Regions from separate parts of the Frankia umida genome, predicted to be linked through region 2. Evidence: predicted binding sites of a transcription regulator. Region 2 holds the regulator's gene; each other region holds the start of a gene.
What was found. The regulator LexA, encoded in region 2, represses DNA repair genes until DNA is damaged. The targets are predictions, from matches to a motif close to CGAACNNNNGTTCG.
Positions count from the first base shown of each region.

Region 1 (5,512 bases), on a different contig from region 2:
GATGCGACGGATGACCTCCAGGGGCAGAGGGAGATCCCAGTTGGTCATTCCCGGATCGTTTGCGTCACCGAGGAGTGTCTCCCAGCCGATGACGACACTCAAATGCGGCCGGGTGCCCCCGGCGGACGGGCCGACGTCCGCGCACAGCGCATGGCGGACGAACTCGACCAGCGCATCCGCCCGGCGACGGGCAGGGCTGCGCGGATCGCGCTGCCCATTGACCGTCGGCGCCGGGGCTGACAGCGCGTCCAGAGCCGTGCGTAGCAGGCCGGCTCCTTCCGGGTCGAGCTCCCCACGGATCAGCGTGGTGCCCTCCGGTGTGTCCACGAACGTCAGCTGCCGGGCGGAATGTGGATCCCGCTGCTGCCCGGATCGTGCGGACGCGCCCTCGGCGCTGTCATCCTGACCGTCGCCTTCGCCGCTGTCGTCCGGGCTGTTCTTGTCGGCGCGGCGGGACCGGGAGTGCTCACCGGTGCGGCTGTCCTCATGGGGATCGTCCCCACCGGGGGACGAATCCACCTCCGTGAGCTGCTCACGGAGCCGGATCGCGGCTCTCTTCAACTGGGACGGGTCGAGCTGCTGGGCGTCTTCGATCAGCTGCTGCTCCGCCCGAGCCCGGATCTCCTCGGGAACCTCGGCGGGCAGGGCCTCCATCCCCGCGCGGATGACCTGGGCGTGCGCCTCACTGATCCGTGCGTCTGTCAGGGCTTCGCCCGTCGCCTGATACGGGCCGGCGAACAACTGCTGTGCGAGGGCGACCTGCTGGGCGGCCTCGTGCTTCGCCATGACCATCCGACCCGCCAGCCAGCACGACAGATCGGCCGCACCTGCGTCCTTGGCCAGGCCTCGATCCTCGGCTTCGAGGAGGACCAGGCTGCGCACCGCGGCCAGCCGTGCGGCCGTCTCATGCAGAGCGCACAGCGCCTCCGTGACGTCATCCGACGACCAGCGCCATTTCTCGGACCCCAGCATCGCATTCACCGCTGCGTCCAACAACCCCAGCAGCCTTTCCGCCTCCGGCAGGCCGCGCCCGCCGCTCGCGGAGGCCGCGGGCAGCCCATCGACGGAACCTGCTGAATCCTGGGGAGAGCTGCGAAATCCCTCGGATGAATTCTCTGTCCAGATTTTCTCGGCATCCTCGGGAATCTTGTGATCCAGGCGGAAGGATTCACCTCCATTGGAGGAGCACGGGCTGTCTTCAAAATCCAGATCGGCAGGCATGGGAACGCCGAGATGGAGATCATCCTGTCCGTTGGAGATGGTGCCGTCAGGGGGGCCGCCATGCGGTTCAGGGCCGGCGGCGTCATTCGGATGAATGAGCATGATCGAACGATAGCGCAATCCGAGGCGGATGTCGAACCCTTGTTCGAATCGCCTGGAAGGATGGCCCTGTGGAAAACGCACCCCCCGAGAGGGCTAGACGTGTGACCACCCTTCCTGGCGGTGTTCGGCGATCGCCTCGTGTGACCAGGATTGATGCGACCGAGGCATCCAGGGACCTCCGACCAGGGCGCGCGACGTACAACGGGACCAGGGCATGTTCCGCCTCCGGGCATGTCTTGCCTCGGGCCCGTCTCGGCGTGACGCGGACGGTGGGGCTCGCCGCGGTGGAGCCGCTGTGGGCTGTGTCCGCAGAGCGGGGACGGGCCGCGCCGATGGCCGAGCCGGCAGGCCCGCGGAATCACGCCTGTGGAATCAGGCCCGCGGTGCATGCCCGGCTGCTGGCGATCGTCGGGGTGGCGGGAAGCACGGCGATGTGGTCAGGGGCGATGGGTGGAGTCGACGATGGGAGTGCGGAGCGTGCCGAGGTGCTCGATGGTGACCTCGACGGTGTCGCCCGGGTGAAGGTAGCGAGGGGGTGTACGGGTGTAGCCGACACCGGCGGGCGTGCCGGTGATCAGGATGTCCCCGGGCTGCAAGGTGAGGGTCCGGCTGACGAACGAGAGGATCCGTCCAATCGAGAAGATCATGTTGCTGGTGTCGCCGTCCTGGACGGTCTCGCCGTTGACGGTCGTGACCAGTCGCAGTCCTGCGGCAGGATCGCCGACCTCGTCGGCGGTCACCACCGGGCCGATGGGTCCGCTGCGGTCGGCGTTCTTGCCGAGCGTCCACTGTGCCGAGGATCCCTGTGCTCGTCGCGCGCTGAGGTCGTTGAACACCGCGTAGCCGAACACGGCGGCGGCCGCGGTCGCCTCGTCCACGTCGGTGAGCGCCGTCCCCACCACAACCGCGAGCTCACCCTCCCAGTCCAGCCCCCGCTCGCCCGGTGGGACAGGCACCGGCGTCCCGCCCGCGCACAGCGACGCCGTCCACCGCGCGAACAGCGGCGGGTACTTCGGTACCGCAAGTCCCGTCTCGGCCGCATGATCGTGGTAGTTCAGCCCCATCCCCAGCACCCGTGCCCCCGCCCGCACGGCCGGCACGAGGTCGACCCCGTCCAGCGTGCGCATGCCGGCCGGTGCGGGCATCTCGACTGTTGGGCGCTGCCCCTGGGATGAACGGCCCTGCGTGGCCACGATCTGTCGGGCGGTGTCGGACCATCCGTGGAGGTCGGCATAGAACTCATCCACCTCGGTCAACAGCGCCACTCTGGCACCAGAAGGTGAGGCAGGTGATGCAGGGGGAGCCGAGAGCGTGACGGCGGACGTTGCGGACACGGGGCCACTCGGGGTGCCGTCCACGTCGGATACCAGCAGCAGGCCGATGAGAACCCGTCGCCCCTCTCGTACGCCCACGAACCGCATGATCCACGACCCTCCGAACAGCCGGAGCCTGTCACCTGCCCTCGGTGATGGTGGTGCGAGGCGAAAGGCGAGTCTGACTAACCAAGGATGCCGCAGCGCTGCTCGTGACCACCGAACAGTGCGACCACCGAACAGTGCGACCACCGAACAGTGCGGCCGTCGCCCGACTGATGCAGAGCAGCCCCGGTACCGCAGATCATGCGAAGCGCGGGTCGGCGTGCGGCGGATCAGGAGGTGGCGGGGTAGGGCTTGGCGCAGGTGAGAGCGCCGTAGGAGAGCGCGTCGAGCTGAGCTTCGGTGGGCTGGCCGGTCTGGGAGGAGGTGGACTGCTGGAGTTCGGCGAGGTGGGGGCCCTGCCAGCCGTACAGGAGCCTGGTGACGGTCCAGGTACCTGCGGCGCCGTCGACCTCGACGTGGTTGACCAGCAGGGACGGCTTTGTCGTACCGGTCCGGGCGACGCAGCGGTAACCGTCGCCGCCCGCGGCGGAGGCGCCGATGAGCAGGGGGAAACGGGCGCCGGCGCCGTCCTGGACGGCGGTCAGCCGGCTGCCGAGGACGGTGAGGATCTCGGCGTCGGCGGTGGAGGCTCCGTAACCGACGGCGACCAGTGCCTCGTCGCCGGGCTCACCGTTGAGGTCGATGGTCTGCAGGATCGTGGGGTGCAGCGAATCCCCGGCGTCCAACTGGCTGTCCAGCGCGACCTCGGACTCCTGGCCGGTGGCGAGGATCGCGCGGGCGAGCAGGGCGCGCCCACCGCCGGGCGGGGTGCGCTCGAAGACGAGCAGGCGGTCAGGGCGGCCGTCGCCGTCGAGGTCGCTGATGGCGACGTTCACACAGGTGGCGTTGGTGGGAATGCGGGGGTTGCGCTGCGGGCTCGGGCAGTCGAACCGGGTACCGCTGGCCTCGCGGATCTGCTCGGCATCACTGCCTGTGCCGCTGGTGGAACCGGCCGAGGCGGTGGACGAGGCGAACGTCTGCGCGTCGCGATCCGCGGCTGCCGCGTCCGCGGTGGACGTGCCGTCGCAACCGGCGGCGAGCAGCCCGGCCGACAGGAGGCAGGCGGCCGCCCATCCGGTGACGACGAATCGACGCGCTGCCATGGTTCCCCCCGAGGCTGATGTCGCGAGATTGTCGCACAGCAAAAGGGTTCGTAAGCAGTGTGGTCGGCGGCGACAGCCGCGAGCCCGGGTCGGGTGATGGCCTGGCCCGACCCGGGCGGCTGTGGTGCGGTGCGGTGTGGTGCGGTGCGGTGTCTCGACGCCTGGCCGTTGTGGTGACTAGGCGGTGACGATCTCCGAGCGCAGGGGCGCGAGGGCGGCGCCGATGTCGCCGGCGGTGGGGGCGGAGACGCCGAGGCCGGACAGGGCGGCGAGCAGGTGGTTCACCACCGCGTCGAACTGGGCGTTGTTGATTTTCAGGGGAGCGTGGACGGTGGGGATGACGCGCCCGGAGTACGTCTCGGGGCCGCCGATCGCGGCGGAGATGAACGCCCGCTGGTGGGCCTTGAGGCTGGGGATGTCCTTGCCGGCGAAGAAGGGGGCGAGCTGCGGGTCAGCCGTGATCCGGACGTAGAAGTCGTCGACGGCGGCCTCGACGGCCTTCGCGCCGCCGATCGTGTCATAGGAGCTCATCGAAGGACTCGCTTTCGCAGTAGAGGCCCGGCCTGACCGGGGATGGGCCACTGCTTCACTCAACTCGCCCGCTGGTGGACACGTAAGGTGCCGGAGGTCCACATGTACGGGAAGGAAGGCCGGCGGCCCGGGGGCCGCCTGGCTCGTTTCCCTTGGTGTTTCCACCGGTGTGGCGCGCAGGTGCCACCACCATTGTCACCGGCCTGGCCAACCCAGGCTCGGGTGGCGCGTGTTACGCGAGTCGGGTGTTGGCGACGGTGAGGGTCGGGTTGGCCGGCTGATAGGTGACCTCGCGAATCCCGAGGGCGCCGGCGAGTTTTCCCGGTGGAAGGGTCACCGGTGTGGGCGCGGGACCTTCGCCGGGGCGTGGAAGGGGATACGCGGTCGTGGTCGCGCTGTGAAAGGTGACATTTCCCTCCCGCTTGGTGAGGAGCTGGTGGACGTGGCCGTTCAGACAGGTCACCGACGAGAACCGGCCAAGCTGGTTCAGGACGGCGGCGGCGTCGTCGGTGCCCCAGCCCCATTTCGGGTACAGGGCGAACAGCGGAATGTGGCTGAACACGACGATCGGCGTGTCGGCGGACAGGCCGGCGACATCCTTGCGGACGAACTCGATCTGGTCGGCGCCGAGATGACCGAGGGCCTCCAGCGTGAACGTGTTCACCAGCGAGAGGAAATGCACCCCGCGCAGGTCGAAGCTGTACCAGCCCTGGCCGCGGGTACCGGAGCCGAAGGTGGCCAGGTAGCCGCGGCCACCGTCGTCGACGGAGTCATGCTCGCCGGGCACCGTGTGGACGGCGCCGGTGCGCAGCACGGACATCATCTGTTTCGCCTGGTCGAACTGCGCCGGGGTGGACAGGTGGCTGATGTCGCCGGTGTGCACGACGAAGTCGGGCCGGTAGGGCAGTGTGTTGACCTGGTTGATCGCCCGCTGGAAGGATGTGGTGACGTCCGGGTTGGCGGTTCCACGGAACCCCAGGTGGCTGTCGCTGACCTGCACGAACCGGATGTCCGCGGTCGGACTGGCGGCCGCGGCGGCGCCATCGGTGTGATCGTCGTCGATGACGTGGCGGGTCACCTCGCCCCCGGCCACCGTCAGCGCCACCGCGGCACCGAACCAGGCGGCATGCCGTGCGA
Region 1 covers NZ_JALKFT010000029.1:22,376-27,887, reverse strand. Annotated here, with positions in the region: gene MXD59_RS21085 (HNH endonuclease signature motif containing protein) at 1-1,323, opposite strand, end outside; gene MXD59_RS21080 (fumarylacetoacetate hydrolase family protein) at 1,761-2,570, opposite strand; gene MXD59_RS21075 (hypothetical protein) at 2,972-3,844, opposite strand; gene MXD59_RS21070 (group I truncated hemoglobin) at 4,022-4,375, opposite strand; gene MXD59_RS21065 (metallophosphoesterase family protein) at 4,608-5,512, opposite strand, start outside.
Region 1: MXD59_RS21085 (HNH endonuclease signature motif containing protein) is a predicted target of LexA. The motif match lies at 1,356-1,369, and genes of this name have one in related genera.

Region 2 (5,512 bases):
GGGCGAGCAGGCTGACCTGGGCATTGCGCCAACCGTGCTTGTCACCGACGGACTGTGCCTTCGCCCACTCCCTCGACGCGGCGGCCAGCACGCGGGTGTCCTCACCGTGCGCGGCGCGGACGGTGTCACTCGCGGCGGCGTGCTTGCGCACGACCCGACGGTGCGCGTCGGCGTTGCGGGCGAACCCGTCGTAGGCGCCGACGATGGCGGCGAGCTCGGCGGAACGGCGGTAGGCGGTGGCGCTCATCAGCGAGGTGATCCCCGCGGCGAGCGCCCGTCCGCCGTCGGAGTCGTACGCCCGGGCGCTGGCCATAAGCAGCGCGCCCAGGTTCGCGTAGCCGATACCGAGCTGCCGGTAGGCACGGGTGACCGTGGTGATCTCGGGCGTCGGGAAGTCCGCGAAGCAGATCGAGATGTCCATCGCGGTGATGATCAGTTCGACGGCGGCGACGAACGCGTCGGCGTCGAACGTCCGGTCCGGGCGCAGGAACTTCAGCAGGTTCAGCGACGCCAGGTTGCAGCTGGAGTTGTCCAGGTGGACGTACTCGCTGCACGGGTTGGACGCGCTGATCCGGCCCGTCTCCGGGCAGGTGTGCCAGTCGTTGATGGTGCCGTCGTACTGGATGCCCGGGTCGGCGCAGCCCCAGGCCGCGTCGGCGATCGTGCGGAACAGCTTCCTCGCGTCGATCGTCTCGATCGTGCGGCCGTCCAGCCGGGCGCGCAGGGCGAAGTCCTGACCGTCGACGACGGCGTTCATGAACTCGTCGGTGACCCGCACCGAGTTGTTGGCGTTCTGGTACTGCACCGAGGCGATGTCGCGCCCACCGAGGTCCATGTCGAAGCCGGCGTCGCGCAGCGCCCGGATCTTGTCCTCTTCCCGGGCCTTCGTCTCGACGAACTCGACGATGTCCGGATGGTCGACGTCCAGCACGACCATCTTGGCGGCCCGCCGGGTCGCCCCACCCGACTTGATCGTCCCGGCCGACGCGTCGGCGCCCCGCATGAAGCTCACCGGCCCGGACGCGGTGCCCCCCGAGGAAAGCAGCTCCTTCGACGAGCGAATCCGCGACAGGTTCAGCCCCGCCCCCGACCCTCCCTTGAAGATCAGGCCTTCTTCCCGATACCAGTTGAGAATCGACTCCATCGTGTCATCGACCGAAAGAATGAAACAGGCCGACACCTGCTGTGGTGCCGAGGTGCCGACGTTGAACCAGACCGGCGAGTTGAAGCTGAAGACCTGGTGGAGCAGCATCCAGGCCAGTTCGTGCTCGAAGATCTCGGCGTCGGCGTCACTGGCGAAGTAGCCGTGCTCCCGTCCGGCGGCGGTGTAGGTGAGCACGACCCGGTCGATGAGCTGGCGCAACGAGGACTCCCGGACCGGCGTGCCGATCGCGCCGCGGAAGTACTTGCTTGTCACGATGTTGGAGGCGTTGACCGACCAGAAGTCGGGAAACTCCACCCCGCGCTGCTCGAAGTTGACCGAGCCGTCCCGCCAGTTGGTCATGACGACGTCCCGGGACTCCCAGGTGACCTCGTCGTACGGATGGACCCCGGCGGTCGTCCGCGAACGGCGGATCCTCAGCCCGGACGGCCTGGCCGCCGCCTTGCTCGCCTTCGTGCCGCGGCTTTCGGTCATGACGCTCCTCGTGGTGTTCTTGTGCTCGTCGGCGCACTGCTTTTCGGCGCGGGCCGGCTCGCCATGACGCGGCGGCCGCGCTGTGTCTGAGATGCCCGCGCACCACCGACCGCGGCGGCTACTCGGCCGGCATCCCCGGACGGGCGGGCCGTAGCGGCATGGCGAATCGGGGCATACGGGATAAATCCACGTCGGCGGGGTCAGGTCGTCCCAGAACTCACCGGGGCGGACCGGCGTGGCGAGGTCGTGCTTCCAGAACTCGAGGTACGAGCGATGCGGGCCGCGGCGCGGTCAGCCGTGCTCGGCCGCGACCTCGATCAGGGGACCGGGCGCCCGCGCGCCGCCGCCCGGCGGGCCGGCGCCGTTCGGGCCGGTGCCATGGAGCGCGGAACGGGACGAGCCCACGCCGAACGGACCCTCGCCCGCCGGCTCGGCGGGACTGGCCGGGTGGGCGGCCTCGCGGCGGGAGGTGGATGTCTCCGCCCGCAACGCCGAGATCGCGTTCTCGAAGTCGGTGAGCGACTCGAAGGCGAGATACACCGACGCGAACCGCAGGTAAGCCACCTCGTCGAGCTCCCGCAGCGGGCCGAGAATCGCCCGGCCGATCGCCTCGGCGGGAACCTCCGCGGAGCCCGCGGAGCGCACCGCGTCCTCCACGCGCTGCGCGAGCAGGGCGAGATCGTCATCGCGCACCGGTCGGCCCTGGCAGGCCTTGCGCACGCCGGCGACCACCTTCGCCCGGCTGAACGGCTCAGCCACCCCGCTGCGCTTGACCACCCGCAGCGAGGCCTCCTCCATCGTCGTGAACCGACGCCCGCACGACAGGCAGGAACGCCGCCGGCGGATCGCCGAGCCTTCTTCGGCCTCCCGACTGTCGACGACGCGACTGTCCGGATGCCGGCAGAACGGGCACCGCACGCGTTGACGCCTCCTCAGCCCGGACCGGCACGACCACCCTCGACGCCACCCTCGACGCACCAGATGTTGTGCCCAACCCTAGCGCACCACACCATGACTGGGGCAACAACCCCCCGCAGTGCCACGCTGGGACACCCGTGCGCGGATGGTCCGCAACCGTCCGCGAGCACCGCCGCGCCGGCCGGGACCGTGGGATACCGGCAGGTCACCGCGACAACCGGCCGGCCGCCAGGCCGAGGACTCAGGGTGTTCGACCCGTCGGGGGTACCCGGCCGCCACGCCCCACCACGACTGACACAGCCCGCTCCAGCCGGCGTTCGCGACCGCGCCGACCTCATTCCAGCAGCAGGAACTCACCGGGCACGAGATCGGGCGAGGACAGGTGGTTGACCCGCATCAGCCGGTCGACCACGACCCCGGTGTCGGCATCGGGATCGAGCGCGACGGCGATCTCCCGGAGGGTCTCCCCCGCCACGACCAGATGCCCGCGCCGCGGCTCATCCGCCCGCACCAGCGACGCACGCGGCACCATCACCATGAGCGCGGCCGCGACACACAACGCGATGACCGCGACGACGACCACCCGACCCCGCCGGGTCAGCCGCAGCGGCGGCTCGGCGCCACCCCCGACCCGGGAACCCGCCACGACCCCGGATGCCGCCACGGCTCCGGAAGCCCCCACCGTGCCCCGGAACCCCATGGACGGATGGCACGCCCACCCGCCGGCGCCACCGCGCCGCTGGGCCCGCACCACCGCCAGATCGACGACCCGTGTCGCGTGGTCCACACTCACGACAACCTCCCGGAGCGAGCGGACAGGAGCCGGTTACGAACTCCCGTTCGATCGAACTACTGGTCGATTGTGACACGGACCCGCGGGGAGAGGAAGAGACACGCTCGAACAGACGTTTGAGATTCCGCGACCGTCCGGTTACCGTCAAGACGATCAGGTGTGGACCGGACGATCCCCCCCGGTCGCGGACACTGCACGCCGTGGCGAGGCTGGGCACCCCAGGTGACCGGCGATCGCGTGGAATCACGGTCCGCGATCCGGGGTTGCCATCCGGCCACTACGCGGTATGCGACGAGGAGAGCGGTAAGCGATGACCACCCAAAGCAGGGGAACGCGCCGAGGCGGTGCCCGCGGCAACGTGCGGCCCTTCCCGGACAACCCCGCGGACGCGCCCGGACTGACCCCCCGGCAGCGCAAGGTGCTCGAGGTCATCCGGGCGGCCGTGGAGCGGCGCGGATACCCGCCCAGTGTGCGGGAGATCGGCGAGGCCGTCGGGCTCACCAGTACCAGCAGCGTGGCGCACCAGCTGAAGATGCTGGAGGAGAAGGGCTACATCCGGCGCGACCCGAACCGGCCGCGGGCGATGGAGGTGCTCGGCGCCGACCGCCCGCGCCGCGCCGGTGGCGGTGGGAGCGCCGCGACGGTGGTGCCGGCGTTCCCCGGCGAGGCGCCGGCCGCCCCCGGTGCCGCCAGCGATCCGCAGGCGACGTACGTGCCCGTGCTCGGGCGGATCGCCGCAGGTGGGCCGATCCTGGCCGAGCAGGCCATCGAGGACGTCTTCCCGCTGCCGCGGGAGATCGTCGGCGAGGGCACGCTGTTCCTGCTGCGGGTCGTCGGCGAGTCGATGGTGGGCGCGGCGATCTGCGACGGCGACTGGGTGGTCGTGCGCCAGCAGCCGGTGGCGGACAACGGCGAGATCGTCGCCGCCATGATCGATGGCGAGGCCACGGTCAAGCGCCTGCGGGTGCGCGACGGCAAGGTGTGGCTGCACCCGGAGAACCCGAGCTTCAGTGACATCCCGGGTGAAGGCGCGTCCATCCTCGGCCGGATCGTCGCGGTGCTGCGCCGGGTCTGACGGGCGATGGCCGGCCGCCTGGGGGCGGCCGGCCAGTTCGGGTGGAGGTCAAAGCCGGGGTGCCCGGCCCCCGCTCAGGCGCGGAACATGTCGAGATCCGCGGCGAGCGCCGGTGAGACCCGAGCCGTCAGGCGCGTGCCGTCACCGGTGTGTTCCTGACTCAGAACCTCGCCGATGGCGTGAATCCGCGAGACGAGGTCACCCCGCGTGTACGGGAGCAGGACCGTGAGTTCCACGTCCGGATGTGGCACCCGCAGGCTCAGGGCCTCGACGAGCGCGTTGAGGCCGTCTCCGGTGCGCGCGGAGATGAACACCGCGTCCGGGGCGAGCTGGCGCAGTTCGGCCAGCACCGTCGGTTCGGCCGCGTCGACCTTGTTGACGACGATCAGCTCGGGTACGCCGCCCGCGTCGATGTCGTTGAGGACCTCCCGCACCGCCGAGATCTGCCCGGCCGGATCCGCGGCGGAGCCGTCGACCACGTGCAGGATGAGATCGGCATCGGCGACCTCCTCCAGAGTGGAGCGGAACGCCTCGACGATCTGGTGCGGCAGGTGACGGACGAACCCGACCGTGTCGGTCAGGGTGAACGCCCGCCCGTCGGGCAGGGTCGCCCGGCGCACGGTGGGGTCAAGGGTGGCGAACAGCGCGTCCTCCACCAGCACTCCGGCACCGGTGAGCCGGTTGAGCAGCGAGGACTTGCCGGCGTTGGTGTAGCCGGCGATCGCCACCGACGGCGCCTCGCCGCGGCGCCGCGACGAACGCTTGGTCTCCCGCACGGTCGACATCTCGGCCAGGTCACGACGTAGCCGGGCCATCCGCGCCCGCAGCCGACGCCGGTCCGTCTCGATCTTGGTTTCACCGGGGCCGCGGGTACCGATCGGTGCCCGACCACCGCCGCTGGCGGCGGCCCGGGACATGGATTCACCCCAGCCACGCAGCCTCGGCAGCATGTACTGCAGCTGGGCGAGTTCGACCTGCGCCTTGCCCTCTCGGGACGTGGCGTGCTGGGCGAAGATGTCGAGGATCAGCGCCGTACGGTCGATCACCTTGACCTTGACGATCTCCTCGAGCTGGCGGAGCTGGCCCGGGG
Region 2 covers NZ_JALKFT010000008.1:172,126-177,637, reverse strand. Annotated here, with positions in the region: gene MXD59_RS10790 (vitamin B12-dependent ribonucleotide reductase) at 1-1,636, opposite strand, end outside; gene nrdR (transcriptional regulator NrdR) at 1,928-2,554, opposite strand; gene MXD59_RS10780 (LysM peptidoglycan-binding domain-containing protein) at 2,889-3,347, opposite strand; gene lexA (transcriptional repressor LexA) at 3,658-4,422, shown strand; gene hflX (GTPase HflX) at 4,497-5,512, opposite strand, start outside.

Region 3 (5,512 bases), on a different contig from region 2:
GCGCGCTCGCGGCGGCCGGGGCCCGGCCGGTGGAGGTCCGCCGGGTCGCGGAGCTCGACGAGGTCGACGGCCTGGTGCTGCCCGGTGGGGAGTCCACCACCATCGGGCGGCTGCTGCGGGTGTTCGCGTTGCTGGAACCGCTGCGGGAGAGGGTGCTGGCGGGCCTGCCCGTGTTCGGCTCGTGTGCTGGCATGATCCTGCTTGCACGGGACGTCGTGGACGGCCGACCCGACCAGCCTCTGGTCGGCGGGCTGGACATGGTGGTCCGGCGCAACGCGTTCGGCCGGCAGGTCGACTCGTTCGAGGCGGACCTCGACGTCGTCGGTGTGCCGGGACCGCCGGTGCATGCGGTCTTCATCCGGGCACCATGGGTGGAAAAGGCAGGCGACACGGTCGAGGTACTGGCCCGCGTCGCCGAGGCGCCGGTGGCGGTCCGTCAGGGGTCGCTGCTGGCAACGGCGTTCCATCCCGAGCTCACCGGTGACTTCCGGGTACACCGGCTTTTCGTCGACATCGTGCGATCATCCGGATCAGGTCGGTGATTGCCAGTAAGAGGGGCAGGACATGAGCGGTCACTCCAAGTGGGCGACCACGAAGCACAAGAAGGCGGTCATCGACGCCCGGCGCGGCAAGCTGTTCGCCAAGCTGATCAAGACGGTCGAGGTCGCGGCCAAGACCGGCGGGGGAGACCCGGCCGGCAATCCGACGCTCGCGGACGCCATCGCCAAGGCGAAGTCCCAGTCGGTGCCGAACGACAACATCGACCGGGCGGTCAAGCGCGGCTCCGGTGAACTCGGCGGCGGCGTGAACTACGAGAGCATCACCTACGAGGCCTACGGGCCGGCCGGGGTGGCGGTGCTCGTCGAGTGCCTGACCGACAACCGCAACCGGGCCGCGTCCGACGTGCGGGTGGCGATCACCCGCAACGGTGGGACGGTGGCCGACCCGGGTTCGGTGTCGTACCTGTTCAACCGCAAGGGCGTCGTGCTGCTGGCCAAGCGGGACGGGCTGACCGAGGATGACGTGCTGCTGGCCGTCCTCGACGCCGGCGCGGAGGAGGTCAACGACCTCGGCGACGACTTCGAGGTCATCTCCGAGGCGACCGATCTGCACGCGGTGCGGGTCGCGGCGACCGACGCCGGGCTCGAGGTCAGCTCGGCTGACATCTCCTGGCTGCCGAGCGTGAGCGTGCAGCTGGACGCCGAGCCCGCCGCCAAGGTGCTCAAGCTGGTCGAGGCGGTCGAGGACCTGGACGACGTGCAGAACGTCTGGTTCAACGGTGACATCTCCGACGATGTCATGGAGCTGGTCACCAGCTGAGTGCGCCCGAACGCCGGGGCACACTGCCGGGGGCGTCCGATGGCCGCGGTCGGCGTGTCGTGGATGTCGTGGTTGCGCCGCACGCCGTAGTATCGAACGAGTGTTCTCGCCGCGGTGCGCGTCCTCCTGCGGCGGGTTCCCTGCGGCGGGTTCTTCAGCGGTGGGTTCCCAGCGGCGTGTGTACTCGGGAGGATGGATGCGGGTGCTCGGAGTCGATCCGGGGCTGACCCGGTGTGGCGTGGGAGTGGTCGACGGTGGCGTCGGCACCCGGGCCACCCTGGTCGAGGTCGGGGTGCTGCGCACCTCGGCCGGGGCGGATGTGGCCGATCGGCTGCGCGCCATCGCCGACGGGATCGACGCCTGGCTGGACCGCACCAGGCCGCAGGCCGTGGCAGTGGAGCGGGTGTTCAGCCAGGCCAACGTGCGCACGGTGATGGGCACCGCCCAGGCCGGCGCGGTGGCCATCATGCTGGCGGCCCGGCGGGATCTGCCGGTGGTGCTGTACACGCCCAGTGAGGTCAAGGCGGCCGTCACCGGCAGCGGCCGGGCCGACAAGGCACAGGTCGGTTTTATGATCACCAAGCTGCTCGGGTTGGCCGAGGTGCCGCGGCCCGCCGACTCCGCCGACGCGCTGGCACTGGCGCTGTGCCACCTGTGGCGCGGCCCGGCCCTGGCTCGGATGCGGGCGGCCGCCGGCCCCGGGGGCACGCGGTGATCGCCTCGGTGTCGGGCACGGTCACCGCGCTGGGGCCGCTGTCCGCCGTCGTCGAGGTCGGCGGGGTGGGGCTGCTGGTCCAGTGCACCCCGGCGACGCTTGCGTCCCTGCGGGTGGGGGAGCCGGCCTCGTTGGCCACCACCCTGGTCGTGCGCGAGACGGAACTGACCCTGTACGGCTTCGCCATGCCCGACGAGCGGGACGTCTTCGAGGTCCTGCAGTCCGCGGCCGGCGTCGGCCCGAAACTGGCCCAGGCCGTCCTGGGCGTGCACGATCCCGACACGGTCCGGCGCGCCGTCGCCGAGGAGGACCTCAACGCCCTCACCCGGGTACCCGGCATCGGCCGCAAGGGAGCCCAGCGCATCGTGCTGGACCTGCGCGACCGCCTCGGCCCCCCGCGCGGTCCCGCGGCTGTGCCCGGCCCGCGGGCGGGTGCGCAGGCCCGGGCGGGCAGCCCCGGCGAGCATGGTCCCGGTGGCACGGTCGCGGCCTCGGTGCGGGAGGCCCTTGGCGGGCTCGGCTACTCCGCCCGCGAAGCCGAGGACGCCGTCGCCCGGGCGCTGGCCGCGCTCGCCGACCCTCCGCTCGCCGATCCCGCGGGCGACACCCCCGCGGGCGACACCCCCGCGGGCGACGCAGTCTCCGAGGCCGCCATCCCCGTCGCCGAGCCTGACGCGGCGACGCTGCTGCGTGGGTCCCTCGCCGTGCTGCGCCGATGACGGCCCGCCGCGGGCCGTGCCGACAGTGGCCAAGCGCCTGCCCCGGCGGCGCGGATGGGTGAGCAGGGCCTGGTCTCGGCGGTCGCCAACGCCGAGGAACGGGCGTTCGAGGCGGGTCTGCGGCCGCACACCCTGAGCGAGTTCGTCGGCCAGGGCAAGGTCCGCGAACAGTTGACCATCATGCTCGAGGGCGCCCAGGCCCGCGGCACACCGCCGGATCACGTGCTGCTGTCCGGTCCGCCCGGCCTGGGCAAGACCAGCCTCGCCATGATCATGGCCGAGGAGCTCGGGGTTCCCCTGCGGATGACCAGCGGCCCGGCGATCGAGCGCGCCGGTGATCTCGTCGCGATCCTGACCGCGCTCTCCCCGGGCGAGGTGCTGTTCCTCGACGAGATCCACCGCATCGCCCGGCCGGCCGAGGAGCTGCTCTACTCGGCGATGGAGGACTTCCGGGTCGACGTGATCCTCGGCAAGGGCCCCGGGGCGACGGCGATCCCGCTGGCGCTCGCCCCGTTCACGCTGGTGGGCGCGACGACCCGCTCCGGGCTGCTCACCGGACCGCTGCGCGACCGGTTCGGCTTCACCGCCCACCTGGACTTCTACCATCCCGACGAGCTCACCCAGGTGCTCACCCGCTCCGCCGGGCTGCTCGGCGTGCGGCTCACCCCCGAGGGCGCCGACGAGGTCTCCGGTCGCTCGCGGGGCACCCCACGGATCGCGAACCGGCTGCTGCGCCGGGTCCGCGACTACGCCGAGGTGCGTGCCGACGGCACGGTCACCCGTGAGGTCGCCGCCGCCGCGCTGCGGGTCTACGACGTCGACGGGCTCGGGCTTGACCGGCTCGACCGGGCCGTCCTGGAAGCCCTGGTCACCCGGTTCGGTGGCGGTCCGGTCGGCCTTTCGACGCTCGCGGTGTCGGTCGGCGAGGAGACCGAGACCGTCGAGGACGTGGCCGAGCCGTTCCTGCTGCGGGCCGGCCTGCTGATCCGCACCGCCCGCGGCCGGGTGGCCACGCCGGCCGCCTTCGAGCATCTGGGTGTCGAACCGGTCAGTGACCCGCTTGGGCGCAGTCAGGCGGCGCTGTTCCCCGACGCTGGCTGACCTGCCGCGGCAGCCTGGCGACGACGCGCGCAGCGGTACAAACCGGACTCCCGGGCCCTGCCCACCGAACGCACCCGTTCGATACGTACGATCGCCGCAACAGTTCAGGAGGACGGGATGTGGGCGCGTACATGACGACGGCGGCGGGCAACAGCGAAGGTGGATCGATCGGCGGGTTTCTGCTCCCGCTGCTCCTCGTCCTCGTCGTGGTCTACATCTTCTCGATGCAGCGCCGCCGGGCCAAGGCCCAGCAGCAGGAGGCGTCGCGGATCGAACCGGGCACCCTGGTGGTGACCACCGCCGGTCTCTATGCCACCGTCGTCGAGCTGGACGAGGGCGACATCCTGCTCGAGATCGCCCCGGACGTCGTCTGCCGCTTCAGTCGTAGCGCGGTCGCCCGCGTGCTGAGTTCCCCGGGCGACCAGGACGACCACGACCACGGCGATCACGACCACGACCACGGCGATCACGACCACGACCACGGCGATCACGATCACCATGATCACGGTGATGGTGTCGGCGCACACGGTGCCGGCTCGACCGGCGAGGGCGTCGGCGACACACCTGCCGCCGACACACCTGCCGCCGACGGAGCGGCGTCCGGCGAGACGCCAGCTGGTGGTACGTCAGCTGGTGGTACGTCGGCCGGTGGCGAGACGACCGGTAACGGCGACGCGGGGACGCCCGACCGGCTACGCAAGGAGCTGTGACCGCGGGTCATCGTAGAACCGGGCGACGCACAGTCGCCGCGTCACCGCCGGGGGCTCGGAACGTACCCTCGGTGACATTCGTTCGGGTACGTTGAGCAACGCCGCTCCGGGCACGGCGAGGCGAACCAGCGCCGGTCAGCCGGTGCATGAGGAAGGGGCTCGCACGTGGCACGCCGCTCGGCACGGGTTTCCGCGGGAACCTCCGCATGGACCCGGCTGGGGATCCTCGGAGGGCTGTTCGCCCTGCTCTACGGCCTTATGGCCGTCACCGGCACCTGGACCCCCCGGCTCGGTCTCGATCTCCAAGGTGGCACGAGTGTCATCCTGACCCCTCGGGCCACGGGTGGCCAGTCGGTGAACTCCGGCGCCATCAACCAGGCTGTCGACATCATCCGCCAACGCGTCGACGGGCTCGGGGTCGCCGAGTCCGAGGTCCACCGCACGGGCAACCAGATCGAGATCTCGGTGCCCGGCCGTGGCCGCAGCGATGTCGTCGACCTCGTCGGTCAGACCGCCGAACTGCGCTTCCGTCAGGTCTACCAGGCCGATACGGCCGCCGCGGCGGCGCCGACACCGGCGACGCCGGCCCCCGGCGCGACCCCCGCCCCCGCGGGCAGCGCGACCCCCGCTCCGTCGGTGGCACCGACACCCAGCGTGGCGCCGGGTGCGGCCACCCAGCCGAGCCCGGCCGCGACCCAGCGGCCCGCGGCCCTCGGTCTGCCGGGGGAGGGTTCGGGCCTCGCGGTGCAGGCGGTGTCCTTCTCCGCACGGTCCGGTTCGACCGTGCTCGCCGCGCCCGCCGCCACCACCGCGCCCGCCGCCACCATCGCCCCCGCCGCCAGCACCGCCCCCGCCGCCAGCACCGCCCCGTCGGCGGCGCCCGCGGCCTCGGCCTCCCCCGCTCCGTCGACGACGGCCTCCCCGGCGCCCACGCAGGCCACCGATCC
Region 3 covers NZ_JALKFT010000007.1:259,073-264,584, reverse strand. Annotated here, with positions in the region: gene pdxT (pyridoxal 5'-phosphate synthase glutaminase subunit PdxT) at 1-542, shown strand, start outside; gene MXD59_RS09980 (YebC/PmpR family DNA-binding transcriptional regulator) at 565-1,320, shown strand; gene ruvC (crossover junction endodeoxyribonuclease RuvC) at 1,517-2,035, shown strand; gene ruvA (Holliday junction branch migration protein RuvA) at 2,032-2,754, shown strand; gene ruvB (Holliday junction branch migration DNA helicase RuvB) at 2,809-3,855, shown strand; gene yajC (preprotein translocase subunit YajC) at 3,975-4,565, shown strand; gene secD (protein translocase subunit SecD) at 4,731-5,512, shown strand, end outside.
Region 3: ruvC (crossover junction endodeoxyribonuclease RuvC) is a predicted target of LexA. The motif match lies at 1,414-1,427, and genes of this name have one in related genera.